DNA from 2 places in the Metabacillus sp. Hm71 genome. Region 1 is predicted to be linked to the other one. Evidence: a T-box and tRNA genes for the amino acid it is inferred to sense, from the RefSeq annotation. Region 1 holds a T-box; the other holds one or more tRNA genes.
The links. A T-box is a leader RNA that pairs with one kind of tRNA and senses whether it is charged. The one in region 1 lies ahead of trpS (tryptophan--tRNA ligase), so its partner is inferred to be a tRNA-Trp.

Region 1 (14,713 bases):
TCCGCTGATGTATTCGATTTTGTACCGATATTTCTGGGATTCCGCTGATATTTTCGATTTTTTCGATGATATTTCTGAGATTCCGCCGATATTTTCGATTTTTCGCCGATATTTCTGGGATTCCGCTGATATTTTCGATTTTTCGCCGATATTTCTGAGATTCCGCCGATATTTTCGATTTTCCGCCGATATTTCTGAGATTCCGCCGATATTTTCGATTTTTCGCCGATATTTCTGGGATTCCGCTGATATTTTCGATTTTTCGCCGATATTTCTGGGATTTCGCTGATATATTCGATTTTTTCGATGATATTTCTGAGATTCCGCCGATATTTTCGATTTTTCGCCGATATTTCTGGGATTCCGCTGATATTTTCGATTTTTCGCCGATATTTCTGGGATTCCGCTGATATATTCGATTTTTCGCCGATATTTCTGAGATTCCGCCGATATATTCGATTTTTCGCCGATATTTCTGAGATTCCGCCGATATTTTCGATTTTCCGCCGATATGTTAAAATTTCCGCTGATATAGTTGAAACTTTTATAGGAATTGACTACCTGCTCTTAGAATATTCCACTAGCTAATTGTATTGAACCACTCAAATTAATATAAAAAGCTGCCTTTTTCTAATAAGGCAGCCTTTTCAATCATTATGAATATTGCTTTTTATATTGTTCAAATTCCGCTTGGGAGCACATGACAAAGTGACCTGGTTTGATTTCACGGAATTCTACTTTGTCTTCTGGTTTATAATTGTGTTGGCTTGGATTATAGGACTTTCTTACACGGGTGCGTTCGTAATCTGGATCCGGTAGTGGAATCGCAGATAATAATGATTGTGTATATGGGTGAATTGGATTGCTGTAAAGCTCATCCGCATCTGCAAGCTCAACTAATTTTCCGAAATACATAACACCGATACGATCGCTTATATATTTAACCATGGAGAGGTCATGGGCAATGAATAAATAGGTTAGCCCTTTTTCCTTTTGAAGCTTTTTCATCAGGTTAACCACCTGTGCCTGAATCGAAACATCCAGTGCAGAAATCGGTTCATCGGCAATGATAAATTCAGGTTCTACTGCTAGAGCACGGGCAATCCCGATACGCTGACGTTGTCCGCCGCTAAATTCATGCGGGTAACGGTTAGCATGCTCTTTATTTAATCCAACTGTTTCAAGCAATTCAATGACACGCTTCATCCGATCTGCTTTCGATTTAGCCAAACCGTGAATATCGATTCCCTCGGCAATAATATCTGAAACCTTCATTCTCGGATTCAAAGAGGCTTGCGGATCTTGGAAAATCATCTGCATTTTACGGTTAAATTCTTTAAGCTGTGCTTTTGATTTCTTTCCGTGAACATTGACTCCGTTATATAAAACCTCACCATCGGTCGCATCATATAAACGAATGATCGTTCTTCCAGTTGTCGATTTTCCGCATCCTGATTCGCCAACCAAGCCTAATGTTTCACCTTTAAAAATATCAAAGGAAACATTATCAACCGCTTTTACCTCATTTGGCTTTCCCACATTAAAATATTGCTTTAAATTTTTTATTTCAACTAATTTTTCCTGTTTCGCCATCTTATTTTCCCTCCTTTATCTGAGGGAATTGACGCTGACGCCGTTTTACTGCAGCAGGCGGTTCAACCTTTGGCGCATCCGGATGAAGCAGCCATGTTGCAGCATAATGTGTATCAGAAACCTTAAACATTGGCGGCTGCTGTTCCAGATCAATTTTCATCGCATATTCATTACGAGGTGCAAACGCATCTCCCTTTGGCGGATCTAATAGATCTGGCGGCGTACCAGGTATGGCGTATAGCTCTTCGTCTTCGCTGTCAAGACTTGGCATTGAACTAATTAAGCCCCATGTATATGGATGCTGCGGGTTATAGAAAATCTCGTCTACCGTACCAATTTCAATAATCTTCCCGCCGTACATAACAGCAACGCGGTCTGCTACATTTGCTACAACACCAAGATCATGCGTAATAAAAATAATTGACGTATCAATTTTCTTCTGCAAATCCTTCATAAGCTCCAAAATTTGCGCTTGGATCGTTACATCTAAAGCTGTTGTTGGCTCATCGGCAATTAACACCTTTGGATTACATGCAAGAGCGATCGCAATTACCACCCTTTGTCTCATCCCGCCCGAAAATTGGTGAGGGTATTGGTTAAAGCGCTGTTCAGGCTGAGGAATCCCAACGAGTCGAAGCAAATCAATCGCACGCTCTTTCGCAGCAGCCTTGCTCAATTTTTGATGTTTTACAATCGGCTCAATAATTTGTTTTCCCACTTTCATCGTCGGGTTTAACGATGTCATTGGATCCTGAAAAATCATCGATATGTCTTTACCGCGAATTTTTTGCATCTCTTTGCCGGATAATTTCGCTAAATCTTTTCCTTGAAAAAGGATTTGACCATTCTTAATTTCAGAATTTGATTCAGGTAGTAGACGCATAATCGCTTTCGTTGTGACAGATTTCCCTGAACCTGATTCCCCAACGATTGCTAGAGTCTCTCCTTTTAACAAATCAAAATTAACACCACGAATTGCCTGCACTTCTCCTGAAAACGTATGGAATGAAATGTGCAAGTCTTTTACTTCTAACATTTTTTCCATTTATCCTTCACCTGCCTTTTCTAGTCACGCATTTTCGGATCTAATGCGTCGCGTAGTCCATCTGCAATCATATTAAAACAGATCATAATTAAACTGATAATAATTGCGGGTATAATCATTTGATATGGGTAAAGTTGAAGAACCTTAAATCCATCATCAATCAAGGTACCCAGTGATGCTAGTGGTGCCTGTAAACCAAGACCAATAAAGCTTAAAAATGCTTCAAAGAAAATTGCATTCGGGATTGTAAACATAGTATTGATTATAATAACACCTGCCAGGTTTGGAAGCAGATGTTTCCAAATGATTTTACCATTTGAAAGTCCAAGCGTTCTTGCAGCCAGCACATATTCCTGCTGCTTTAATTTCATAACCTGGGCACGAACGACCCTCGCCATACCAACCCAGCCAGTGATTGTCAAGGCAATGGTAATGGATAAAATACCCGGGTCTAATAAAATAATCATTAAAATTACAACCACCAGGTTAGGAATTCCTACCAAAATTTCGATGATACGTTGCATCACATTATCTGTTTTACCGCCAACAAAACCGGAAATAGCTCCGTATAAGACACCAATAACCATGTCAATTACAGCAGCTAAAACAGCAATATATAAAGAAACTTGAGTCCCTTTCCATACACGTGTAAATAAATCGCGTCCTAAGCTGTCAGTACCCAGCCAATAATACTCATCGACTTCCTTTTGCTCATACGCATTATAGACATCCCCGTTCTTTTTTTCCAAATTACCATCAAACGGCAGCCAGCTTATATTCTCTAAAACTGGAATTCTTGGGGGAAGGTTATTATGCTTTAAATTTTGCTCATCATAACCATGTCCAGTTAGATGGGGACCTACTAGAGCCATAATTGTTAGGATGGCTAATATCACTAAACTAATGATGGCACCTTTGTTTTTTCTTACACGAAGCCAGGCGTCCTGCCAGTAGTTTAAACTTGGTTTTGAGATCTTTTCACTTTTACTTGAATCTAACTGCGCGGGTGAAAACATATCTTTTGAAATTTTTTCTTGTGCCATTATTTTTTCCCTCCCGCTAAACGAATCCGCGGATCAATGATTCCATATAGTAGATCGACAATTAAAATAACAACGACGAACAAGACTGAAAATAAGATGGTTGTCCCCATTATAACCGGGTAATCATTTACAGTAATAGATTTAACAAATTGCTCGCCAAGACCCGGAATACCGAAGATTTTTTCGATAACTAATGAACCAGTCATTAAACTAACAACTAATGGTCCTAAAACGGTAATTACCGGGATTAATGCATTTCGAAGCGCGTGCTTAAAAGCAATTTCAAACCAGCTTGCTCCTTTTGCCTTTGCAAGGGTAATGTAATCTGATTCTAAAACCTCGATCATTTCCGTTCTCACAAACCTTGCTGCTGTTGCAAGCGGGAACATTGCTAATGCAATTGTTGGCATAACGGAATATTCCGGACCACGCCAAAACGCGACTGGGAACCACCCTAATTTAACTCCGATATAATATTGCAGTAGTCCCGCAAAAACAAAGGATGGGATTGACTTTCCTAATACAGCAAGAAACGTTGAACTATAATCCACCCATGTATTTTGGCGCAACGCTGACGTTACTCCAAGAATAATGCCAAAAAATGTTCCGAATAAGATAGCTTGAAATCCAAGTACAGCCGATGGTCCAATGCTATCCATGAGAATTTCTGTCACACCAACGTTATCAAATTGAAAGGAAACACCTAAATCCCCTTTCAGCAAATTAACCATATAGTTCATATATTGAACAGGAACTGGTTCATCCAGACCATACTTATCTTTCATGATGGTAAGTTGTGTTTCAGATAATTTACCAGCATTCGTAAAAGGTGTACCAGGGATTATTTTCATGAGGAAAAAAGTAAACGTGGCAATTAAAAATAGAGTTATTATCATGTAAATAATACGTTGAGTAATATATTTCGCCATATGAGTGCACCCCCTAAAGAATTTTGAATTTTCAACAATGTTCGACAATTTCCCAACAAGGGAAAAGAGAGTATATTGACAAAAATATACTCTCTTTCTTACTTATTAAGACATTGTCATACCTTGTTGCTTTTTATTTAACTGAAGTCCATTTAAAGCTATATTCAGGTCCTACTAAATGATAAGTAAAGTTTTCAACTTTCTCATTTACTAATACGTTAGATGAACGTTGATAAAGAGGTGCAATCGCAGCATCTTCTTCAAGCAAGATTTTTTCTGCTTGAGCAAGAGCTTCGTAGTACTCAACTGGAGTTTGAGCTAAAGTTGTTTGCGCATCTTTTATTAACTTATCATATTGTGCGTTGGAGTAATCCATCTTATTGTTTCCTCCGCCTGTTAACCATAAATCTGAGAACGTCATAGGATCTAGATAATCAGGTCCCCAACCAGCTAATTGAATATCATAATCTTGAGAATTTTCACGATCTAAACGTACGCTGAATGGAACGCTTTCGACTTTAAGTTTTAAACCAGGAAGATTTGTTTCTAATTGGTTTTTAATGTATTCAGCTGTTTTCTTAGCATTTTCAGTGTCATCGCCTAAGTATCTAACTTCAACTGTATCAGTACCTAAAGCAGCTAATCCTTTTTCCCAAGAAGCTTTTGCTGCTTCTAAATCATATGGAAGCAATTCATTACCATTAATCTCACGGAAATCCTTTCCAGTTTCAGGATTCTTCGCGAATTCTTGCGGTACTGCATAGTTTGCAACAATTGAACCATTGTTTAATACGCTTTTTACATAATCCTCTTTGTTAATTGCTTGTGCAATCGCCTTACGAATATCAGGATTTTTTAGTGCTTCATTTTCTTTTTGGTTAAATTTCAACCAGAAAATTGTAGGCTCTAACCATGTAACTAAACGATCGTCACCTTCATATTGAGGTACGATATCTGATGAAAGTTTGCCAGTAACGTCAGCTTCACCAGTTTCAAATGCATTTGCAGAAGATTGCGAATCTTTTAGTACGTTCCATTGCACTTTTTCTAGCTTAACTGTTTCAGCATCCCAGTAATCTTCATTTTTGGAATATGTCCATTCTGAAGCTGTGCTTCCGCCCCAATCAGATAATACGAATGGACCATTATATACTAAGTTTTCAGCTGTTTTCCCGTAGTTTTCACCTTGTTCTTCAACAAACTTTTGGTTTTGCGGATAGAACGTTGGGAATGCCATTAACGATGTAAAATATGGAATTGGTCTTTCTAATGTAACTTCAAGTGTTTTATCATCGATTGCTTTAACACCTAAAGTATTAAGATCGTATTCTTTTTTCGCTGCACCTGCTGCAGAAATTTCAGCAGCCCCTTTAATCTTTCCATCCATCATATATGGACCATAAGGAGATGCATTTTTAGGATCGATGGCACGCTGCCATGCATAAACAAAATCTTGTGCAGTTACAGGGTCACCATTTGACCATTTCGCATCTCTTAATTTAAATGTGTAAACTGTTCCGTCTTCACTTACTTCAGGTTCACCTTCAGCCAAACCTGGAACAACTTCTTGTTTTGGATCAAGACGGTATAAACCTTCCATTACATTATTTAAAGTAGTGAAACTAACAGTATCCTGAGCCATTACGCTATCCATTGAAGGAATAGCTTGTGATTCTAAAGCTGTTATTTCTTGTACTGCCTCTTTTTTGCCTTCATCTCCGCCAGTATCTGTCTCTTGACCAGCATCTCCTCCGCCATAACATGCCGCTAGGAACATGCTAAGAACGAGTGATAAAGCTAAAAGTAGAAAATATTTCGACTTTTTCACTAATAGACCTCCCTTTTATTTATGTACTAGTTGTACTTACAACGAATATTATACAAGTATTCAAACAATTATGCATTTATTTTTTTAATAAAATTTACACAAATGCAATAATATTAAGAATTCGAGACAAAAAAATAGTTCAAATTTACTATATTACTTTTGTAACCCTTTCCCATTTTCACAACAAAACGCTTTAACGCGTTGACTTGTAAAGGGTTACAGAATCTAACACTATTCTACTTAATAAACTATTAACATTTGACATAATTAATAGAGATTTTTGTGAATTTCCACTCAAAGTGTATTACCAGAATAACTTTATACCTCTTTTTAACCACTCCTTTCTTTTGATATAATAGTTCTTATTGAATAATTGGAAGAGGATGGTTAAATTTGCTCCCAAAAACGTTTACGCTTTTTATTTTGTCTTTATGTGCAACAATTTTACTATCATTTCTCATTTACCATAAATTAACCTTGTTGTATTTCATTAATATTTCCTTTTTTATTGCAGGTTCATTTTTATTCCTTGCCCTCCTGACGATGACGGTTAAAGGCGGATTCTTCGACGGGATTACCTATGGATTCCGGAGGACGTTTGTTTCAAAAGGCAAGGAATTATCAAAAGATGAGATTCAAGAAATGACGCCGGTTTCTGAAATGATTACCTTTCATTATTCACCATTTCTAAGAAACGGCCTCCTCATGTTAGCTGTCATGCTCATAGCTCTCTTTATTTACTACAATCGTTAGCCCATTTTTCTTGAAATCATTTGCAAAAAATGGCTTCGTTCCTTATAATAAGTAAAAAAATAGTTGGCTATGACAAAGATTAGTACATACAACAATCATTTAAAGAGAGCCTGTGGCTGCTGGGAACAGGTAATGAAGTGTATGGAATGGACTTTTGAGCTTCTGTGCAGAAACTTTAGTACGTACAGACGTAATCTTGCGTTAAAGATCTAAGTGATTTCTACTAAAGAAATAAGTAGGGTGGCACCGCGGTCCATCGTCCCTATCAAATGGGTACGAGTGGGCTTTTTTTATTTTAAAGCGGAAGCGCCTTGCTCAGCCTCGGGCAATAAGACGCTCATGAATAGAAGGTGTTCTTTACCTTCAATTCATGAGTGGCTAGACCCTAGAGAGGCTAGGCGCTCATGAATAGAAGGTGTTCTTTACCTTCAATTCATGAGTGGCTAGACCCTAGAGAGGCTAGGCGCTGGAGCTGGACACTAAAACTAAGTCCAATGATAAGTCATAACAATTAAAACAAGGAGGAAAAATGATGAAAACCATTTTCTCAGGTATTCAACCAAGCGGATCTGTAACACTAGGTAATTATATTGGCGCATTAAAGCAGTTTGTCGATTTACAGGATGAATATAATTGTTACTTCTGTATTGTTGACCAGCATGCCATCACTGTTGCACAAGATCCTGCGGCACTAAGAAGAAACATAAGAAGTCTCGCATCACTTTATCTTGCTGTTGGAATTGATCCAGAAAAAGCTACTCTGTTTATTCAATCAGAGGTTCCGGCACATGCCCAAGCAGGATGGATGCTGCAATGCGTCTCCTATATCGGTGAGCTTGAGCGCATGACACAATTTAAAGATAAATCTCATGGAAAAGAAGCTGTTTCAGCAGGTCTGCTCACCTATCCGCCTTTAATGGCTGCTGATATTCTTCTTTATAATACTGATTTGGTGCCAGTTGGAGAGGATCAAAAGCAGCATTTAGAATTAACACGTGATTTGGCTGAACGTTTTAACAAAAAGTATAATGACATCCTTACGATCCCTGAAGTACGTATTCCAAAGGTTGGAGCCCGCATCATGTCACTTGCAGATCCAACTAAGAAAATGAGCAAATCAGATCCTAACCAAAAAGCATTTATTACATTATTAGATGAACCAAAGCAAATCGAGAAAAAGATCAAAAGTGCTGTAACAGACTCAGATGGTATTGTTAAATATGACAAAGAAAACAAGCCAGGGGTTTCAAATCTCTTATCCATTTACTCGATTTTAACTAATGAACCGATCGACCAAATTGAAGCAAGATATGAAGGAAAGGGCTATGGAGATTTCAAACGTGATGTAGCAGAGGTTGTCATTAATACATTAGCACCTATTCAGAAGAAATATAAGCATTTGATGGAATCAAAAGAATTAGATGAAATTTTAGACAAAGGTGCAGAAAAGGCCAACGCTGTTGCAAGTAAAACTCTTAGAAAGATGGAGAAAGCAATGGGGCTTGGCCGTAAATAAGAAAAGCGCAAGGCGCTTAGCATTTGGCGACAAGCATAAGGCGAATAGGAATAGAAGGTGTTCTTTATCTTCAATTCCTATTTGACTAGACCCAAGAGGCAGTTAAAAACTACGGCGGCCTTATCTCTTAACTGCACTTGCACGTCCTGTGCTTCGCCGATGGCGCCTGGAGCTAGACACCTAAACTAGGTATAAATTAAAATTCAAAAACGATGCGCTCTAAATGCTTATCGAACATTTAGATCACATCGTTTTTTGATTTTTCCTATGCTTGTCCAAGCTAGTTTACCTTTGACTCTTGCTCCATATCCCAGAGCTTTTCAAAGAATGGTTGTCCTTTAATTAAGTTCTCACATAGTTGAGCATGTTTAGGTGACCATCCGTGCAATGTTTCCTCATAAAGCCTTTGCCACACTTCATGAAATTCTCTTTGTTGAATGTCGTGATACATGGTTGGATTCCATTCTGTGTACCAGTACTTAACCTCAGCAGCATTTTTCGTTGCTTGTAATTGGTCAAGTGCCATAAATAATAGCTGTTTTAATTGACGCTCTTTTCTTGTCAACCCACGTACATGCTCTGGTGCTAATGATAAAATATGATATTCTTTTTCCTCTGATCCATTTTGAATGAATTCAGTCGAATACTCTTCTGGCTCAACATCCTTTACCATTTCAAAGACAAGCTGCTCTTGCCGCGGAATGATCCGGCTTTTACGAATTGGCATCGTGTAGCCGATCGTATCAACAGCTAAAATTCCAATACCATCTGTAACAACAAAACAGTAGTCTAATTGAATTCTTTCATGGTTTTTACGAATATAAGCCTTTTGAAAAATATCTTTTAATAGACCAGGCGGTAACTCCGATAAGTTATTTTCTATGTAGTCAAAAAGTAAGGAATTAACCTTTAAAAGGGGGACCTGATCAAGGAGTTCAACACTATCATCCTTTCTCCATTCATGGAAATGACAGACATTGTACCCGTTCTCTTCACCTTCAAACCAATTTACCCAAACATCATGAAGAAATAACATTTAAAATCCCTCACTTCAGTACCATTTGTCAAACAGTATTGGCAATAAAAAGAGAATTTATTCCAATCTATACAGAATATACATAGATTTATTTCCCAAAAACTTGTCTTTAGTCATCACTATGTTTGAAGGTGGAAGGATATGAATAAAAATGGTTAGTTTCTCTTTATTATTTCTTCAGCTGGTGTACCTAGCAGATCGATCGTTTTTTTTCCGGTTTGGTTCATATAGTTTTTCACAATGTAATAGCCAACTGCATAACCCAGCATGTTTGGATACAGTCCTGTGCCATACATTAATTGGGAATAGTTACGACTTTCAATCGATACATCCCTTTGCGGATAAATAATTCTTTCAAAAAAACGTTCACATTGGGCATCAGTATAAAAGGTAGTCCATGCAGCAACATGATGATCACCCATTTTTTCTCGAACAGCATTTTCCGCCAAGCCCTCCAAAATAACGGTATCGATGATGGTAAAATCTTGTTCTTTCTTGCTTACAGAGCTTATGCGGCAAACATGATGATATTCATGAATCAAAACAGACTTAATATTACTTTTTACTATATTTAGTGATAAAAACAAAAACAATTTATCGTGAAAAGCCAAACCTGCTCTTCCTTTATATTCTGTTTCGATTTTTCGATTATTCATGTCACTTGGAAAGATAAAAATCGGTATGTTTGGACCATTCCATTCCTCTTTTAGCTTTTGCTCTTCTTCTTTCACAAATTCATAGATGCTTTCCTTTTCCATTTTTTCAAGCCATTCATCTAGTTTGCCGATTCTTTTATACATGCCAAACGAATTCAAATGCTTAGTGATCTCACCTGTTTTTAAATGCGGGAAATAAGCCTTTAATTTTCTGCAGATGTCAAGCTGATCAGGTGTTTCCTTTAACCATTTTTTTGTGTCAATAACGCTCATTTTTAACACCCCTTCCTTACCTAGCTTATGAAAAGCTTTGAAGAGGTGTTCTTTTAGAAAATGTAAAAAAGAAACTGTCTTAAATAGGTAAACCCCACCTGAGACAGTCTCTATCATTGCTTCATTTAGTTTTCATATTTTTTAAAGATAATCGTAGCGTTATGTCCGCCAAAGCCTAAAGAGTTACTAAGGGCAGCTTTGACCTCTAGCTTTCTAGCTTCGTTCGGAACATAGTCAAGGTCACATTCCGGATCAGGTGTTTGATAGTTAATCGTTGGAGGAATAATGCCTTCTTTAATAGCTAAAATACTTAGTATAGCTTCTACTCCACCTGCAGCGCCTAATAAATGACCTGTCATTGATTTTGTTGAGCTAATTGCTAGCTTATAAGCATGATCTCCAAAAACCTCTTTAATCGCCAATGTTTCGAATTTATCATTGTAAGGAGTACTTGTACCATGGGCATTGATGTAGTCAATATCTGTGATCGCAAGTCCGCTGCCTTCAACCGCTTGTTTCATTGCTCTTGCCCCGCCCTCGCCATTAGGAGCCGGTGCAGTAATATGATAGGCATCACCTGTTGCACCGTAGCCAACGATTTCAGCATAAATTTTTGCACCGCGAGCTAGTGCATGTTCTAATTCTTCAAGTACGATGATACCTGCACCTTCACCCATGACAAAACCGTCCCGATCCTTATCAAATGGTCTGCTTGCTGTATTTGGATCAGGATTTGTTGATAAAGCCTTATTTGCTGTAAAGCCTGCAAAAGACATCTCTGTCAGAGGAGCCTCTGCACCGCCTGTTACCATAACATCAGCTTCTCCTCGCTCAATGACTCGAAACGCATCACCGATTGAGTTTGTCCCTGTTGCACAAGCTGTCACTGTACATGAGTTAAACCCTCTTGCCCCTAAAGCAATTGAAACTTGACCTGTAGCCATGTCAGGGATAAGCATTGGAACGAAAAATGGGCTGACACGACGCGGACCTTTTTCGAGTAGCGTTCTGTATTGCTGTTCGAATGTTTCCATTCCGCCGATACCTGAACCAATCCATACTCCAACACGCGGAGCATTTTCATCCGTAATTTCTAAATCCGCATCTTTCACAGCCATCAACGAAGCAGCAACCGCATATTGTGTAAAACGGTCCATTTTTCTTGCATCTTTTTTATCCATAAACTGTTCGACATCAAAATCTTTTAACTCTGCAGCTACTTTAGCTGGATAATCATCTGGGTTTACACGAGTAATTGGTCCAATTCCTGAAACACCCTTTATCGCATTTTCCCAAGTAGTTTGTACATCATTTCCAATTGGAGTAACCGCTCCTAAACCCGTTACGACAACTCGTTTCTTTTCCATGATGATTGCACCTCACCTTTTTTGATCGTTTTAGACTTTACCACTGTTGCTAAAAGCCTAATCGTAATCAGTTTTTATTTATGATTGACGTATTGTAATTGCTCTTTAGTATAAACATAAAAGAATCTTCTTAAAAAGTTATTTCTTAACGCCCCCAACGCAGGGCAATGGCCCCCCAGGTTAAACCGCCGCCGAAACCAACCATAACGATAACATCGCCATCCTTGATTTTGCCTGCTTCTACTTCCTCCACTAACGAAATAGGAATCGAAGCTGCAGATGTGTTTCCATATTTATGCACCGTTTTTGACATTTTTTCAACTGGAAGCTCAAGACGTTCTCTTGCCGCTTCCATGATGCGAATATTTGCTTGATGTGGAATGAGGAAATCAACATCTTCTTTACTTAGACCGGCTTTTTCAAGAACATTTACACTTGATTCACCCATTTGTCTAACAGCAAATTTAAATACTTCTCTGCCATTCATAATAATGTATTCATCTTGGTATAGATGCTTAGCTCCTGTCCCATCTGCACCAAGCTCAAAGGATAAAATGCCCTTGCCTTCACTAACCGGCCCAATAACGGCAGCACCAGCCCCATCGCCAAATAACACAGCAGTATTACGGTCTTCCCAATCCGTGATTTTTGAAAGCTTTTCAACACCTACTACTAATACATGCTTATAAGCACCTGTTTCGATAAACTGCTTGGCTGTAATGACACCATACATAAAACCGGCACAGGCAGCACTAATATCCATTGCAGCCGCTTTTTTAGCCCCTAATCTTTCTTGAAGCATACATGCAACAGTTGGAAAAGGTTGATCAGGGGTTACCGTTGCAACAAGGATTAAATCTAAGTCCTCAGCGGCAATCCCAGCATTTTCGAGAGCCTTTTCAGCAGCCAATAATCCCATATCCGATGTATTCATAGAATCATCAGCAATCCTGCGTTCTTCAATTCCTGTTCTTGTTCGAATCCATTCATCAGAAGTATCCACCATTTTTTCTAAATCGGCATTTGTTAGAACCTTTTCTGGTGTGTAACGTCCGATGCCTATAAATCCAGCGTTCATATATGCAACCCCTTTTTATAAAGTTAGGTATAGTTTCTTTTAATTTTCAAGACTTTATCATCAATTATTATGACTTGGTACTAATTTTATCTTATTGGCCTTTCTTTTTCAATCATAATGTTTTAGGACAACCGACTAGAACAAGTACAGTACTTAGTCATAATTTAATAGTAAATGAAAGATATTTCATCTTAATGGGGGTGATATCGATGGATCAAGGTGATCAATTTGAGGAAAAGAATGCCCATGAGGCAGAAATTGAATTTGAAGAGGTTGAAAAAACTGAAAAAGTTGAAGAAATGTCAGAAGCCGACCGTTTTAATGCCTTTTTATTCGGGTCAAGAGCTATAAATGGCAGACAGAGACGAAACCCTTCACAACAATCTTCCCACAAGAACTTGAATCAAACAGATGAGGTCAACTATTTTACTCTATTTGAACAATTAGATGATATTATGACATCAATTAATAATCTAAAACCAATGCTTGAGGAGATTACTCCAGTCATTAACTTTATTAAAACCAAAATAAAAAAATAATAGCGCCTTCTAGACTCAGAAAATTAAAAAACATTCCAGATTTGAAGGTGTTCTTTGCCTTCTGCTCAGGAATGTTGGGAAGGGGCTGTTTTAAAACAAAGGAACAGATCCTTTTTAAGCAGCCCCCATTATTTATTGTGCGTCTTTCTTTCCTAATTCGTATGCTTCTCCCATTACTTTCGTAAATAATTCCATCATCGGTTGAATTGTTTCCATTGACAATTCAATGCCCGATCCTTCAAGCTTTTGCTTCGCTTCAGGTAAGTATTTCATTGCGATTTGCATAAATTCCATCGCTTTAGGATGTTGTTCCATTATTCTCACTCCAGCTATTTTTTTATCATTTCTATCTTATAATGACTAATTGAAATTGTATAGACTGATTGCAATTGATTTAGAAAGTATCTCGTTTCAGTTTGTATTTTTTAGAAGACCTTTATACCCTTTTGTTCCCTAGACTTAATCATCAATCCTTTCAGGAACGAGCATGCCTAGATTCCTTAATAATGTGGGTTGTCCACAACAAAAAGCGAAAATAGTAAAAGAAAGATAAGTCCAAGCTTTTTGGGCATGCCCCCCTCTTTCATTACTATCTCGTCGTTAGATTACACAAGTATTATTTGACTAAGGACTAAGAATATTACGGTATTTTTTAATAAATTCCAACTGTGCTTTTAAGCCCTCCTCTAAGCTTGTTATTTCTTTAATCAGATAGGTTTCAGAACCTTTATTATGTCGCTTGCTGGCATTAAGTTGGATTTCCATAGAAGCTAGCGATACCTTCTCTTGTTTCATTTCACTTTGTAAAACATAATCTTTTCCTTGAACACTGACTTCTAATAACTCCCATATTGTATTAACGGCATCTTCAATGAAAAGAATCGGTTCATTAATATGCAATACAGCTTCACGTTGGTCTTTCATTAAAAATTGATGAATTTCTTCTGTTATTGGTTGATATGGTCCAAATAAAACAGGAAGACGAAACGTCGTGCAGCTCTCTAAATGACTTGAAACATATTGCTCACAAAACTCCATATGCTCTTTTCGTAATCCA
Region 2 (14,713 bases), 780 kb from region 1:
TATCTAGTTTTGAAGGAATATAGTATTCCTAATAACTTTATACAAAGTTAGAGGGTTTCGAGGAACGAACAGTTCAAGGAATCAATTGAGGAGACACCGGACTTTCACAGGAAGTGATGACTTAGGCGTTTCGCACAGGACGTGCGAGTATTTAGCCTAAGAACCTTAATGTAGAGTGAGGATGTTGACAATTGAGATGACGCAGAAATGTGAAGTTCATCGGAAGCCGTAAACCATTTATCTGGTAATGATGGCGAAGAGGTCACACCCGTTCCCATGCCGAACACGGAAGTTAAGCTCTTCAGCGCCGATGGTAGTTGGGGGTTTCCCCCTGTGAGAGTAGGACGTTGCCAGGTAAAGGCCCCTTATTTGGGGCTATTATTTTGCTTTATTTGAATTGGTGAAAATTGGCCCGTTGGTCAAGCGGTTAAGACACCGCCCTTTCACGGCGGTAACACGGGTTCGAATCCCGTACGGGTCACCATATTAAATCGGAGGATTAGCTCAGCTGGGAGAGCACCTGCCTTACAAGCAGGGGGTCGGCGGTTCGATCCCGTCATCCTCCACCATTTTTTAGAACACAAGTTAGACTCTCATAAGTTAGCATACCGAATATTGGGCGTCAAACCAGTCGTGTTTCAAACTACGAGCCATTAGCTCAGTTGGTAGAGCACGAACGAGTATACTGCGAAGCGAAACATCAGCGCACAAATTGAACCGCTTCTTGACTAAGCTTTCTGAAATTTGGGCGTCGAAAACTAAGAGTGTTTTGAAACTACGAGCCATTAGCTCAGTCGGTAGAGCATCTGACTTTTAATCAGAGGGTCGAAGGTTCGAGTCCTTCATGGCTCACCATATTACACACCGTGCGGGTGTGGCGGAATTGGCAGACGCGCTAGACTTAGGATCTAGTGTCCTTGTGACGTGGGGGTTCAAGTCCCTTCACCCGCACCAGTTAAATAATGCGGAAGTAGTTCAGTGGTAGAACACCACCTTGCCAAGGTGGGGGTCGCGGGTTCGAATCCCGTCTTCCGCTCTTTAGAAATGCCGGGGTGGCGGAACTGGCAGACGCACAGGACTTAAAATCCTGCGGTAGGTGACTACCGTACCGGTTCGATTCCGGTCCTCGGCACCAATTATACTATAAAGATTAAAATGCGCCCGTAGCTCAATTGGATAGAGCGTTTGACTACGGATCAAAAGGTTAGGGGTTCGACTCCTCTCGGGCGCGCCATTTCTAGAAGTAAGAAATCGAAAGTCAGAAGTTAGATTAAAGGCTTTGATTCGAAGCAGTACTTAAAAATTTTTGACCTCTCACATCTTACCTCTGGTATCTAGAACGGGAAGTAGCTCAGCTTGGTAGAGCACTTGGTTTGGGACCAAGGGGTCGCAGGTTCGAATCCTGTCTTCCCGACCATTTTCTTAAATGTTTTTGGGGCCTTAGCTCAGCTGGGAGAGCGCCTGCTTTGCACGCAGGAGGTCAGCGGTTCGATCCCGCTAGGCTCCACTTAGTTTTACTTTTTGGCGGTGTAGCTCAGCTGGCTAGAGCGTACGGTTCATACCCGTGAGGTCGTGGGTTCGATTCCCTCCGCCGCTATAGAAATATAATAAGGCTATCAATTTGTACTTGAAATTGACAGTTTTAATTTGTTGATTGGACCCTTAGCTCAGTTGGTTAGAGCAGACGGCTCATAACCGTCCGGTCGTAGGTTCGAGTCCTACAGGGTCCATTGTAATAAGGAGGAATACCCAAGTCCGGCTGAAGGGATCGGTCTTGAAAACCGACAGGGGTGTCAAAGCCCGCGGGGGTTCGAATCCCCCTTCCTCCTCCATATTTAATATTATCGTCGCAGGGTGGAGCACGAACGAATATGCTTCACTGAATAATCATCAGCGTACCGATTGAGCTGCTTCTTGAATCAGCATCCTGAAATCGGGACGGTCTCTATTAGGCAATATCTAAGAGCATAGATAAACTTTAATTTATATTATCGTCGCGGGGTGGAGCAGTCTGGTAGCTCGTCGGGCTCATAACCCGAAGGTCGCAGGTTCAAATCCTGCCTCCGCAACCAAAATGGTCCGGTAGTTCAGTTGGTTAGAATGCCTGCCTGTCACGCAGGAGGTCGCGGGTTCGAGTCCCGTCCGGACCGCCATTTTAAAATTCCTAATCTAGAGTAAAAGGGTTTCAATAAGCGAGAAGGTCGAGGAAGCGATTGAATGAACACCGGAGCGTATGACAATACGTGAGGATGTGAATGAATGAGCTGACGAAGAGATTTGAAGATTAGCGGAAGCCGAAAACTATTTGGCTCGGTAGCTCAGTCGGTAGAGCACGACTGAATAAGCTTCCTTGAAATAGCATCAGCGTACTCATCGAGCTGCTCCTTGAAATAGCTTCCTGAGATGAGGACGATTAACAAATTATAAAAGAGAAAATGCTTTAAATGAAAAGGATTAAACTTTGGTTCGTTAAACTAAAAACTTATTTTTAACTAAAAATACTACACAATATTAAGGCTCGGTAGCTCAGTTGGTAGAGCAATGGACTGAAAATCCATGTGTCGGCGGTTCGATTCCGTCCCGAGCCACCACCATTAAACTTCATAACTTCTAAAGCATTACGGAGGGGTAGCGAAGTGGCTAAACGCGGCGGACTGTAAATCCGCTCCTTAGGGTTCGGCAGTTCGAATCTGCCCCCCTCCACCATTTAATAGGGGTATAGTTTAATGGTAAAACGAAGGTCTCCAAAACCTTTGATGTGGGTTCGATTCCTACTACCCCTGCCAATTTCATAATGGCGGTTGTGGCGAAGTGGTTAACGCATCGGATTGTGGTTCCGACATTCGTGGGTTCGATTCCCATCAGCCGCCCCATTTTCGTTTTGAATTATGAGTATTACTTTTTATAAGACATATAATTTTATTCTTGCTGAATAGTGTATAAACATAGAGTTTAGTAAACTCCGTTATATATAGACACAAGCCCGTTACACAGTTTTAAGGTGTACTTAGTCGTCGACGGTATTTCGTGATATTTCCTGTCAGAAATATCCCAAAATATCCTCTTGCGGTGATTAATCATGTAGCATATTCATGGAAGTATTTCATGAGCTTCTCAATGGGCTATAGCCAAGCGGTAAGGCAACGGACTTTGACTCCGTGATGCGCTGGTTCGAATCCAGCTAGCCCAGCCATTCTTTAAGGCATCATAGCCAAGTGGTAAGGCAGAGGTCTGCAAAACCTTTATCCCCGGTTCAAATCCGGGTGGTGCCTCCAATAATTTATAATAAGCGGGTGTAGTTTAGTGGTAAAACCTCAGCCTTCCAAGCTGATGATGAGGGTTCGATTCCCTTCACCCGCTCCAAATACGGGCCTATAGCTCAGCTGGTTAGAGCGCACGCCTGATAAGCGTGAGGTCGATGGTTCAAGTCCATTTAGGCCCATCCTATACCTGTACTTCTTATTCCGCAGTAGCTCAGTGGTAGAGCTATCGGCTGTTAACCGATCGGTCGTAGGTTCGAATCCTACCTGCGGAGCCAATTAGCTTCAAAATTATGTCCCAGTAGCTCAGCTGGATAGAGCACGAACGAATTCGCTTCCATGAAATGACATCAGCGTACCGATTGAGCTGCATCTTGAATCATCTTTCTGAAATCGGGACGATAACAAATTTAGTATTTAAAACTTTATATGTTCTTTAAATTAAGTCCCAGTAGCTCAGCTGGATAGAGCAACGGCCTTCTAAGCCGTCGGTCGGGAGTTCGAATCTCTCCTGGGACGCCATTATATCATACATAGTCACCTTTCATTTTGAATGAAAGGTTTTCTTTTTAATCAGTTACCTAATAAATACATGTTGGCATGCTTGTTGAACATATAGAAAGGGCTGTTCATAGGTCATAATGACTTATTGATCAGCCCTTTTTCTATTACAGAACCGATCCTTTATGTCATATAATACGAATTTCACATAAAAACAATGTGGTTGGTCTTCAACAATATGCGCTTAGGTCGTTAGAAAAGAAATTTTTTGAACAAGATGTTAAAGTGATTTAAATTTTTAGGAAATAAAGGTACTATTAAGATAGATAAGCTATATGTAATCAAGCCTTTAACCATATAGTGCTCTTTTTGCTTTGAAGTATTTGAGAGGGGAAAATTGATGGAAAAATCAAGTCAATCAAAGAGTGGAACATTTAAAAAGCTTATTTTAAATAATCGATTTGTATTGTTCTTAATGATACTATTATTAATTGGGATAAATATATTAATTTTTCGAGAGGTTTCATTTATCTTTACACCATTAGAGGTATTGTTCAAAACGGTGTTATTACCCATCATGATGGCAACAGTGCTTTACTATTTGTTAAATCCAGTGGTGAACTATCTTGAAAAATTAAAAGTAAAAAGGGTATTTTCCATTCTCTTGCTATATTTGCTTATTATTGGGTTGATCAGCATCCTGATCGTCTCTGTTATACCTTTTTTAAGAGAGCAAATTATGAGTTTGGTCCAAAGCTTTCCGGAATATACAAGAGACGTAGAGGAGTTAATTAAAACGGTAGTTGGAAGCCAGTTTGTGAATGAGGCTCAAAAAACGCTGAATATAAATGTACCAGACTTTGCTAACAATATTTCAAATCAGGTATCAAAATTACTCAATAATACATGGAGTGGAATTGGGGTTTTTGTAGGAGCCGTAAAGGATTTTTTATTGGCATTAATTATTATGCCTTTTATCCTATTTTATTTATTAAAGGATGGAAAGAGACTGCCTTCTTACATTTTAAGTTTGCTTCCAGTGCCATTACGAAGTCAGACTTTTGATGTAATGAAGGAAATTAATACAAGTATTAGTCTTTACATTAGAGGTCAGATTATTGTTAGTTTTTGTATCGGGCTTCTATTATTTGTAGGATTTTTAATCATAGGGCTTGATTATGCGTCATTATTGGCTTTAATTGCTGCCTTTACAAGCATTGTTCCTTATTTGGGACCGGCTATTGCGATTACACCAGCATTAATCATCGCGATTGTGACCTCGCCAATCATGCTGCTTAAACTAATTATTGTTTGGACAATTGTTCAGCTTGTTGAGGGAAAGTTTATTTCACCGCAAATAATGGGAAGAAATCTTCATATTCATCCTATTACAATCATCTTTGTTATTTTAACGGCAGGTAATTTATTTGGTATTCTCGGGATTATTTTAGCTGTCCCTGGATATGCGGTATTAAAGGTTATTATTACCCATCTCTTTGAGTGGTTAAAAGCTAGAAGTGAATTATATAATGATTAAGCAAGTATATAAGAAACACAGAAACTCTGTGTTTTTTTTTTGTTTTTGAACAGAATAATTTAGAGTATAATCATGCCTAATGTTAAGATTTTGTAAATTTTATTTAAATTTATTGTAAATTCGACAAAATTCACTAAAATAAGACTTTGGGTGAAGAAAAAATAGAAGAATTTTTTGGAGGGTTTCCTAATGGTGTTTGGTTCGAAAAAAGATATGTTTTTTGAGAAATTATTATTGATTGCCAAAAATTTAGAGGAGTCTGCAAAGTACTTAGTAGATCTTAAAGTAAAAAGTGTTAGTGACCTAAAAGAAATCGCTTCGGTCATGAAGGGGTATGAAAGTAAGGGAGATACTTATATACATGAGTTAATTGTAGATTTAAATAAAACATTCATAACTCCGATTGAACGTGAGGACATTCTTCAATTGGCTATGAAAATGGATGATATATTAGATGGCTTAGAGCAATGTGTAGCTTATTATGAGATGTTCTCCTTTACACAATTTGATGAATATATCGATAAATTTGTATTGTATATTCACAACAGTTCAATAGAAGTTACGAAAGCAATGGAGTTATTGTCTAATAAAAAGTTACTTGATATGCGCGTGCATTCAATTGAGATTAAAGATATCGAATCAAAATGTGATGAATTATTGAGAGTGTCAATTAAACAGTTATTTTCTACTGAAAAGGATGCAATTAAAATTATTCAGCGCAAGGAAATTTATGAAATGCTTGAAAAGGTTACGGATAGCTGCCAGGATGTAGCAAATACAATTGAAACCATTATCATGCGTAACGCATAAGGGAGCTTTAAGAATCATATGGATACTATTTTAATACTAACAATATTAGTTGTAATTTGTGCGTTGGCATTTGATTTTATCAATGGGTTCCATGATACTGCAAATGCGATTGCAACATCAGTATCTACCCGGGCATTATCACCTAGAAAAGCGATAATTTTAGCGGCGGTCATGAACTTTATTGGTGCGCTAACCTTTACAGGTGTAGCAAAAACAATTACAAAGGATATTGTCGATCCTTTTGCATTGGAAAACGGTTCTGTTATCATATTGGCCGCTTTAATTGCCGCAATTGCCTGGAATCTTATTACATGGTACTACGGGATCCCGAGCAGTTCATCCCATGCATTAATTGGATCGATTGCCGGTGCAGCGATTTCAGCTGCTGGCGTTGGGATCCTTAATTGGAACGGCTTTATGAAAATTCTTCAGGCCTTGGTCATTTCACCTTTCTTAGCGTTGGGTGTAGGATTTATCATGATGAGCCTTTTTGCAGTCCTTTTCAGAAAGACAAATTTATATAAATCGAATAAACGTTTTCGAGTGTTTCAAATTGTAACAGCGGCTTTACAATCATTTACCCACGGAACAAACGATGCCCAAAAGGCAATGGGAATTATAACAATGGCACTTATTGCAGCAAATTATCATACCTCTGAAGACATACCTTTGTGGGTCCGAATTTCTGCAGCTTTAGCTATGGGGATCGGAACATCAATTGGCGGCTGGAAAATCATTAAAACGGTTGGCGGCAAAATCATGAAAATCCGTCCAGTAAATGGTGCGGCGGCTGATTTATCTTCAGCATTAATTATTTTTGGTGCAACAACCATTCATCTTCCAGTTAGTACAACCCATGTTATCTCTTCAGCGATTATGGGGGTTGGTTCAGCCCAGCGCGTTAAAGGAGTAAAATGGGGAGTAGCACGAAAAATTATCATAACATGGGTAATTACGCTGCCAATTTCAGCACTTTTAGCGGGAATTACCTACCAAATATTAAATATATTCTTTTAATAAAAACGAAATTCAAAAGGGTCTGATTCCGTATGCATAATATGACTTCTGATTGTTGAAAGTCCTATAAATTGTGTTAGCGGGTCTGACCCTTTGTTTTAGTGCCATAAAAAATACATAAAACGAAAAGAATAAAAACTTTACTTTTTCTAAAAAACATGGTGATAATAATAGTTGGGCATAAATCGGAAAAGCAGATTGGTAATTGAAGAAATTGGGAACATTATATAGAGAGCGAAAACAGTGAACTTTAAGAATCGTTGGTTCATAAATACATACTAGTAGGATGATGGGGATGAAAAAAGCTAGAATAATCTATAATCCAACTTCAGGGCGTGAGCTTTTTAAAAAGTATTTACCTGAAGTATTGCAAAAATTTGAACAGGCTGGATATGAAACTTCATGTCATGCAACAACTTGTGAAGGTGATGCGATTCAGGCTGCACGGTCAGCAGGTGAACGAGGCTTTGATCTGATTGTTGCAGCTGGTGGAGATGGGACAATTAATGAAGTTGTAAATGGTATTGCAGAGCTTGAAGTAAGGCCGCAGCTTGCTGTCATACCTGTTGGAACAACAAATGACTTTGCAAGGGCAATAGGGATCCCATTAAATAATGTCATTCAAGCTGTTGAGATGATCTTAGAAGGAGAACCGCAAAAAATAGATATAGGCCGGGTAAATGAGCAATATTTTATCAATATTGCTGGCGGCGGCCGATTGACAGAGCTTACGTATGAAGTTCCTAGCAAGCTTAAAACAATGGTAGGGCAACTCGCTTACTATTTAAAAGGGATGGAAATGTTGCCATCAATTCGTCCTACTGAAGTGGAAATTGAATATGATGGAAAGCTGTTTCAAGGTGAAATCATGTTATTCCTTGTTTCGCTTACAAATTCAGTAGGCGGATTTGAAAAGCTCGCACCAGATTCGAAGCTAAACGATGGCATGTTTGATTTATTAATTTTGAAAAAAGCAAATTTAGCGGAATTTATTCGAGTGGCAAGCCTTGCAATAAGAGGTGAGCATATTAATGATGAACATATTCTTTATACGAAAGCCAATCGTGTTAAGGTCACAACACATGATAAAATGCAGCTTAATTTAGATGGCGAATACGGCGGCTTGCTTCCTGGGGAATTCGAAAACTTGTATCAGCATATTGAAGTAAGAATGTCACAGGAAAAAGCAAGACAAATGGAGGAATAAGAAAACTTGGCAGAGTAGGGGCCAAGTTTTTTTCGTGAAGTCCATTATGTTAAAATGAACGAAAGTAGTTTGAATGTAAAGGAAGAACAATATGTCTAAATTACAAGCACCAGTGATGAAAAATGAATACTATGATGTGACCTTTGAGGATCTCACACATGAGGGTGCAGGTGTCGCAAAAATCGAGGGTTTCCCTGTTTTTGTAGAAAATGCGCTTCCAGACGAGCGTGGAAAAATAAAAGTGATTAAGGTAAAAAAGGGTTTTGCCTACGGTCGTTTAATTGAGCTGTATGAAAAAAGTAAAAATCGCGTGGAAGCACCATGCCCTATCTATTCTCAATGCGGAGGATGCCAGCTTCAGCACGTAAGCTACGAAGGGCAGCTTGACTTTAAGAAAAAGCAAGTAGAGCAAGTGCTTGCACGGATTGGAAAACTGGATCTGAACAAAGTAAAGGTTCATCCGACACTTGGCATGAACGATCCATGGAATTATCGCAACAAGGCACAGGTGCCAATAGGTGAACGGGAAGGCGGACTTGTCGCAGGCTTCTACCAAAAACGAAGCCACGATATTATTGATATGGAGCGCTGTCTCATTCAGCAAGCAGAAAATGACGAGGTTGTTAAAGCTGTAAAGAAAATCTGCGAGCAGTACGGTATCCGTGCATACAATGAGGAAAAGCATAAAGGCTGGCTTCGTCATATTATGGTACGTTATGGATTGGTTACGCAAGAAATGATGGTCGTGTTTGTTACGAAAACAGCGGACTTTCCTCATAAGAATGACATTATCAATAAAATAACGAAGCAATTTCCCCATGTAAAGTCAATCGTGCAAAATATTAATAATAAACGTACGAATGTCATTTTCGGTGATGAGACAAAGATTCTTTGGGGCGACGAATATATTTATGACAAAATTGGAGAGATAAAATTTGCGATTTCAGCACGGTCCTTTTATCAGGTGAACCCTGAGCAAACAAAGGTGCTGTATGAGAAGGCGTTGAAGTATGCCGGATTAACAGGTGCTGAATCTGTCATTGATGCCTATTGTGGAATCGGAACCATTTCTTTATTTCTTGCTCAAAAAGCGAAAAACGTATTTGGCGTTGAAATTGTGCCTGAAGCAATTGAGGATGCAAAGCGGAATGCAGAGCTTAACGGATTTACAAACGCCGAATTTGCCGTTGGCGAGGCAGAGGTAGTGATCCCAGAGTGGTACAAGCAAGGAAACAAAGCAGATGTTATTGTAGTGGATCCGCCACGTAAAGGCTGTGATGAAGCGCTGCTTAAGACGATCTTGGATATGAAGCCGAAGCGGGTGGTTTATGTGTCCTGTAACCCTGGGACGCTGGCAAGGGACCTGCAAGTGCTTGAGCAGGGCGGTTATGAGACGGTTGAGGTGCAGCCTGTTGATATGTTTCCGCATACGATGCATTGTGAAGCGGTCGCGTGGTTGGAGTTGGTATAATAGAAAAGCAGTTGATATAGAAAAAATCTATACCATCTGCTTTTTGGTTTATAAAAATACCATTCGTACCGATAGTTTTGCACAAATTATAAATGTCCAAATGTACTTGTATTTGTTAATAAGTTATTAAGCATGATATAAGTGTAAAAGAGTGGATCATTTGGCTTTATCCCACTCTTAACGGGCAGTAAGACCCCCATGTCAAGATGATGAGTATACAAAGTAGCTAGGTGGGGGATCAACTGCCCGTAAAGGTCCGATAAGGGCGACTAACCATCAGTGGGGGATGAGGGAAAAACCCAACTGATGGAAGTCTACTTTAAATTTTGTGACCGAGAGTTTGAAGTTGTATCCATAGTGAGAGGATTTGAGTTTGAAATGATAGATAATTTTTGGCGTGATTTACCGCGACCATTTTTTGTACTTGCACCAATGGAAGATGTGACAGATGTTGTTTTTCGTCATGTAGTAAGTGAAGCTGGTCGACCGGATGTATTTTTCACAGAGTTTACAAACTCGGATAGCTATTGTCATCCAGAGGGCATGAAAAGTGTGCGTGGCCGTTTGATTTTTACAGAAGATGAACAGCCAATGGTGGCACATATTTGGGGGGATAATCCCAAATATTTCCGTCAAATGAGTATTGGCATGGCAGAGCTAGGATTTAAAGGCATCGATATTAATATGGGCTGCCCTGTACCGAATGTGGCATCGAGAGGGAAAGGTAGTGGTCTTATTCTGCGTCCAGACGTTGCGGCAGAACTTATTCAAGCAGCAAAAACGGGCGGACTGCCTGTCAGCGTGAAAACACGACTTGGCTATAAGGAGGTTCAGGAGTGGGAGGAGTGGCTAACGCATATTTTAAAACAGGATATTGCGAACCTTTCTATTCATTTACGTACAAGAAAGGAAATGAGCCAAGTAGATGCGCATTGGGAGCTAATTCCGGAAATCAAAAAATTACGTGACCGTATCGCACCAGATACGATGCTAACAATCAATGGAGACATTCCTGACCGCCAAACTGGGCTGCAGCTTGCTGAACAATATGATATTGATGGAGTTATGATCGGACGAGGTATTTTTAAAAATCCTTTTGCTTTTGAAAAAGAGCCAAAAGAGCATAGCAGTAAAGAATATCTTGATCTTTTAAGACTGCATATTGATCTTCAAGATCAATATGCGGAAGCACTGCCACGTTCAATCACAGGGCTTCATCGCTTTTTCAAAATTTATGTCAAAGGATTCCGTGGAGCTGGCGAATTAAGAAATCAATTGATGAACACGAAATCAACAGATGAAGTGCGTGCATTACTTGATAACTTTGAAAAAGAATGTTAATGGGACGGGGACAGTGAAATGATGTAACTCTCAAAAAGTTAGAGAAAAAATGAATCACAGCAACTCATGTGTACTTATTTTATTCAGTTTCAAGTTCCTTTGCAGCCGGCAACTTTTGTTTCGATAAAGTCTGTTTCTAAAAGAAAAAGGTCTTTAGAATGTAATAAACCCACCAGCACCCTTGTGTTGCCACATACACTTGGCGCATGTGGAGTGCGTCTCGCAACTCATTTTAAAAGAAGGCAACTATCCCATATTTGGGTGTTGCCCTTTTCTTTCGTGTATTGGAATAACAAAACAGTATTGAATACCCATGTGGAGTGCTGTGCTCGTCAAAATATGGACGAGCTTTTCTAATATTTTATATTCAGTAATATTGAGAGTAGTGCACTTGAAGAATAGGGGATTTTAACCTCTCTAAGAATCTTCTATGGTAATGGATTAGAGGTTGAATACGGGGTTGTAACGGACCAGTGGGTTAAAGAGCCACTTGATGAAGGTACGAAGAATGTGGTTAAAAATGGCTTTAAGGTCGTAACTGAAAAAGAGAATATATTTTATAGTATAAAAATGTATTTAAATAATTTGTAACCCTATTCCTCAACTATGGCGCTAAGGATTGATTGCGCCTATTTTGCTTTATAAGGGAATTAGATTGAATAACACTTGGCACTTAAATTGGATATTTATGTTAAAATATGATTGGAATTGTGAAGGATTGTACTATTGAAGCAGGTTAATTTGAGCAGGGAAAAATAATATACTCATTTATGAAAGTTTTAGAAGGTTTAATAAGGAGGGCATTTTATGAGTTACAAGAATACTTTTATTACAGTTTCTGAAGATTCAACTGTTACTTCTGCTATTGTTCCTGTCCCAAGAAATAACAAGCCTACGATTGCTTCTATTCAATATGATTTAATCAAGAATAATCCTTACAAATATACTCAAGAAGATGTACAATTTAAAACTTATTTGATCAAAGAGCAAATAGAGTCAAATAATTTAAATGAATTACGTGAGCAGTATTTCACAAAACCTAAAGCCTGTTTTAGAGCTTCTCCATTAGTAAAAAAATATGGGTGGGGAATACACTATGATGATCATGGAAAAATTGCATTATTTGATGTTAATAGTGAAACGTATAATCAATTTCTCAATTTGGATAACATTACTCTACTAAAAGGTATGCGTTCGAAAAGAAAATAGGCAGTGGCCTCTTCTTTCTCCTTAAATCAAGAGTTAATCAAACTAAGAAGAGCATTGTGCCTGGGCAGGGCAGCGCATTTGCAAAAGCCTATTAAAAGAGTCCGCCACCATGAATAAAGTTTCCTGATGCTTACATGTCATTCACTGAAATCATATAATTAAAATATAAAAAGGAGCCCGCAGGCTCCTTTTCAAATTAGAAAGGAAAATGCTCAGCCCGGTAACAAGTGTCCCGCTCTTTTCCTTATACATATCGATTACGACCAGATAAGATTCCAAAGATCATCACAACGACTGAGACGACGATTAGCATGAGAATGGGAACTGTCCACATATGCGTTAGATCGTACAAATATCCGATGATCAAAGGGCCAACTGCAGCGAGTACATAACCTGTTGATTGTGTCATACCAGATAACTCTGCAGCCTGCTGACCGTTCCGAGCACGTAGACCTATATAGCTGAGAGCTAAGGGAAAGCTTCCTCCCAATGCAATCCCAATTAAGATGATACTTACAATTAAAATTGGATAGGTTGAGCCGAATAGTAAACCACTATAGCCAAGCACAGAGCACATGCTTAGTATAAATGCAATCCATACTTGTGATTCGAGGCGCCCTGCAAGGACTGGTATAAAAAAGCTGGCAGGCAATCCTACCAATTGAGTGAAGGAAAGCAACCATCCTGCAGTAGCTAAGCTTACCCCGTGACTATGTAAGATTTCAGGTAACCACGATATCGTTACATAGAATAAAAGAGACTGAAACCCCATGAATATGGCAATTTGCCAGGCAAGTAGTGTACGCCACATTTGCTTGGAATTAGTGGCTTGTCTTTGTCGGAAGATACTAGGATCGCTTTGATTATATTTAAAAAGAAAAGCCCACACGATGAGCGCAATGATAACAGGTAACCCCCATACAATTTGGGCTCCCTGCCATCCAAGGTTCAAGTCAGCTGCTAAAGGAACGCTAATCCCTGACGCTAAGGACGCAATCAATCCCATGGATGTTGAATAAACACTTGTCATCAGACCGAACCTTTTGGGGAATTTATCCTTTACAATTGCGGGTAAAAGGACATTTCCGATCGCGATACCGAAACCGACTAGCAGAGTCCCGGTAAAAAGGGTAAAAACCATTGGAATTGTGCGAATCGTAATACCGATTAATAGAACTGCTAAACCTATAAGTAAGGTCTTCTCATTTGTTAGCTGAGCTGCTATTTTAGGAACAAGTGGGGACATGATGGCAAATACGATTAATGGTAAGCTCATCAATAGTCCAGCACTCCAGTGTGCTAGTTTAACATCATTCTGAATCATTCCGAGTAAAGGTCCCAGAGAAGTAATCGCTGGGCGTAGATTGAAGGCAACAAGAATAATTCCCGCAATAAACAGATGTATATAAATTGAATGAATATGTGCCTTGACTTTCGCTAACATCATAAATCAAAACCTCCATTAACACAAACTTTATCAAGTATAGCATAAACAAAAATTCGGATGTAATGTACTTACTACTATTCGAAGCCCCTAACAAATAGGTAGGGGTTTTGCAAAGGTAAGAATCCTGTTCTATGCACAGGTTGTGTCCTGCATGGGTGTACATGGATGGATCGATTTCTAGGAGGAAATTTTAGTACGATATCTATAGTCTCCCGCGAGATTGTTTTCAGGTATGGTTTATCCTATTGTGATTTTGAATATTTAGATAATTACAAATATAAAAAATAATATTGTAATATATCAAAAAACTCACTATAATTCAATTAAATGATAGACAGTTGTATCTGTGGAGTGGAATGGTTGTAGATTCTATTTTATCAGAATGGATTGGCTCGAAATAAGCATTATCAACATTTGAGGGGGGAGTATGTATGAAAGGAATACTTAATAAGTGGAATCAGTTAAGTCTGGTCAAACAAATTATAATCGGTTTAATTATTGGGATTATCCTGGCTTTAACGGTTCCGCAAGCAAAGGCTGTTGTTCTTTTAGGAACATTATTTGTCGGTGCGTTAAAAGCCATTGCACCTGTCCTGGTTCTTTTCTTGGTCATGTCGGCCATCGCTCAGCATAAGAGCGGTCACCGAACAAATATGAAATCTATTATTGTCCTCTACTTGTTAGGGACCTTTTTAGCTGGATTAATTGCAGTTATTGTAAGTTTTATTTTCCCTGTATCGTTAACCCTTGCGAAGGGTGCTGAAGGTGTTACGCCTCCTGGCGGTGTTGCAGAGGTTCTTAATACATTATTGCTGAACGTAGTAGATAACCCGGTTAATGCTATTGTTAATGCAAATTATATTGGTATTTTAGCCTGGGCGATTGTCCTTGGTTTGGCTTTAAAAAATGCCAC

Region 2: it has a tRNA-Trp gene. The T-box ahead of trpS (tryptophan--tRNA ligase) is inferred to sense a tRNA for this amino acid. The anticodon was not compared.

Annotation. Positions count from the first base shown of each region.
Region 1 covers NZ_CM200278.1:1,186,218-1,200,930, reverse strand. The annotation lists gene oppF (oligopeptide ABC transporter ATP-binding protein OppF) at 655-1,593, opposite strand; gene ACSVDH_RS05995 (ABC transporter ATP-binding protein) at 1,595-2,638, opposite strand; gene opp3C (oligopeptide ABC transporter permease) at 2,659-3,681, opposite strand; gene opp3b (oligopeptide ABC transporter permease) at 3,681-4,610, opposite strand; gene ACSVDH_RS05980 (peptide ABC transporter substrate-binding protein) at 4,744-6,438, opposite strand; gene ACSVDH_RS05975 (DUF3899 domain-containing protein) at 6,832-7,191, shown strand; T-box leader at 7,252-7,458, shown strand; gene trpS (tryptophan--tRNA ligase) at 7,724-8,707, shown strand; gene ACSVDH_RS05965 (YjbA family protein) at 8,988-9,743, opposite strand; gene ACSVDH_RS05960 (DUF2268 domain-containing putative Zn-dependent protease) at 9,899-10,672, opposite strand; gene fabF (beta-ketoacyl-ACP synthase II) at 10,798-12,039, opposite strand; gene ACSVDH_RS05950 (beta-ketoacyl-ACP synthase III) at 12,185-13,117, opposite strand; gene ACSVDH_RS05945 (hypothetical protein) at 13,327-13,656, shown strand; gene ACSVDH_RS05940 (ComZ family protein) at 13,789-13,971, opposite strand; gene ACSVDH_RS05935 (hypothetical protein) at 14,281-14,713, opposite strand, start outside.
Region 2 covers NZ_CM200278.1:401,404-416,116, forward strand. The annotation lists rRNA gene rrf (5S ribosomal RNA) at 241-356, shown strand; tRNA gene ACSVDH_RS02055 (tRNA-Glu) at 410-484, shown strand; tRNA gene ACSVDH_RS02060 (tRNA-Val) at 494-569, shown strand; tRNA gene ACSVDH_RS02065 (tRNA-Lys) at 780-855, shown strand; tRNA gene ACSVDH_RS02070 (tRNA-Leu) at 869-954, shown strand; tRNA gene ACSVDH_RS02075 (tRNA-Gly) at 965-1,036, shown strand; tRNA gene ACSVDH_RS02080 (tRNA-Leu) at 1,047-1,135, shown strand; tRNA gene ACSVDH_RS02085 (tRNA-Arg) at 1,158-1,234, shown strand; tRNA gene ACSVDH_RS02090 (tRNA-Pro) at 1,341-1,417, shown strand; tRNA gene ACSVDH_RS02095 (tRNA-Ala) at 1,435-1,507, shown strand; tRNA gene ACSVDH_RS02100 (tRNA-Met) at 1,524-1,597, shown strand; tRNA gene ACSVDH_RS02105 (tRNA-Ile) at 1,657-1,730, shown strand; tRNA gene ACSVDH_RS02110 (tRNA-Ser) at 1,740-1,832, shown strand; tRNA gene ACSVDH_RS02115 (tRNA-Met) at 1,996-2,072, shown strand; tRNA gene ACSVDH_RS02120 (tRNA-Asp) at 2,077-2,153, shown strand; tRNA gene ACSVDH_RS02125 (tRNA-Phe) at 2,516-2,591, shown strand; tRNA gene ACSVDH_RS02130 (tRNA-Tyr) at 2,623-2,706, shown strand; tRNA gene ACSVDH_RS02135 (tRNA-Trp) at 2,713-2,786, shown strand; tRNA gene ACSVDH_RS02140 (tRNA-His) at 2,798-2,873, shown strand; tRNA gene ACSVDH_RS02145 (tRNA-Gln) at 3,119-3,193, shown strand; tRNA gene ACSVDH_RS02150 (tRNA-Cys) at 3,202-3,275, shown strand; tRNA gene ACSVDH_RS02155 (tRNA-Gly) at 3,290-3,363, shown strand; tRNA gene ACSVDH_RS02160 (tRNA-Ile) at 3,369-3,442, shown strand; tRNA gene ACSVDH_RS02165 (tRNA-Asn) at 3,464-3,538, shown strand; tRNA gene ACSVDH_RS02170 (tRNA-Arg) at 3,706-3,782, shown strand; gene ACSVDH_RS02175 (AI-2E family transporter) at 4,162-5,298, shown strand; gene ACSVDH_RS02180 (DUF47 domain-containing protein) at 5,488-6,108, shown strand; gene ACSVDH_RS02185 (inorganic phosphate transporter) at 6,127-7,125, shown strand; gene ACSVDH_RS02190 (diacylglycerol kinase) at 7,421-8,332, shown strand; gene rlmD (23S rRNA (uracil(1939)-C(5))-methyltransferase RlmD) at 8,424-9,803, shown strand; gene ACSVDH_RS02200 (tRNA dihydrouridine synthase) at 10,182-11,144, shown strand; gene ACSVDH_RS02205 (DUF6157 family protein) at 11,952-12,353, shown strand; gene ACSVDH_RS02210 (CynX/NimT family MFS transporter) at 12,598-13,800, opposite strand; gene sstT (serine/threonine transporter SstT) at 14,232-14,713, shown strand, end outside.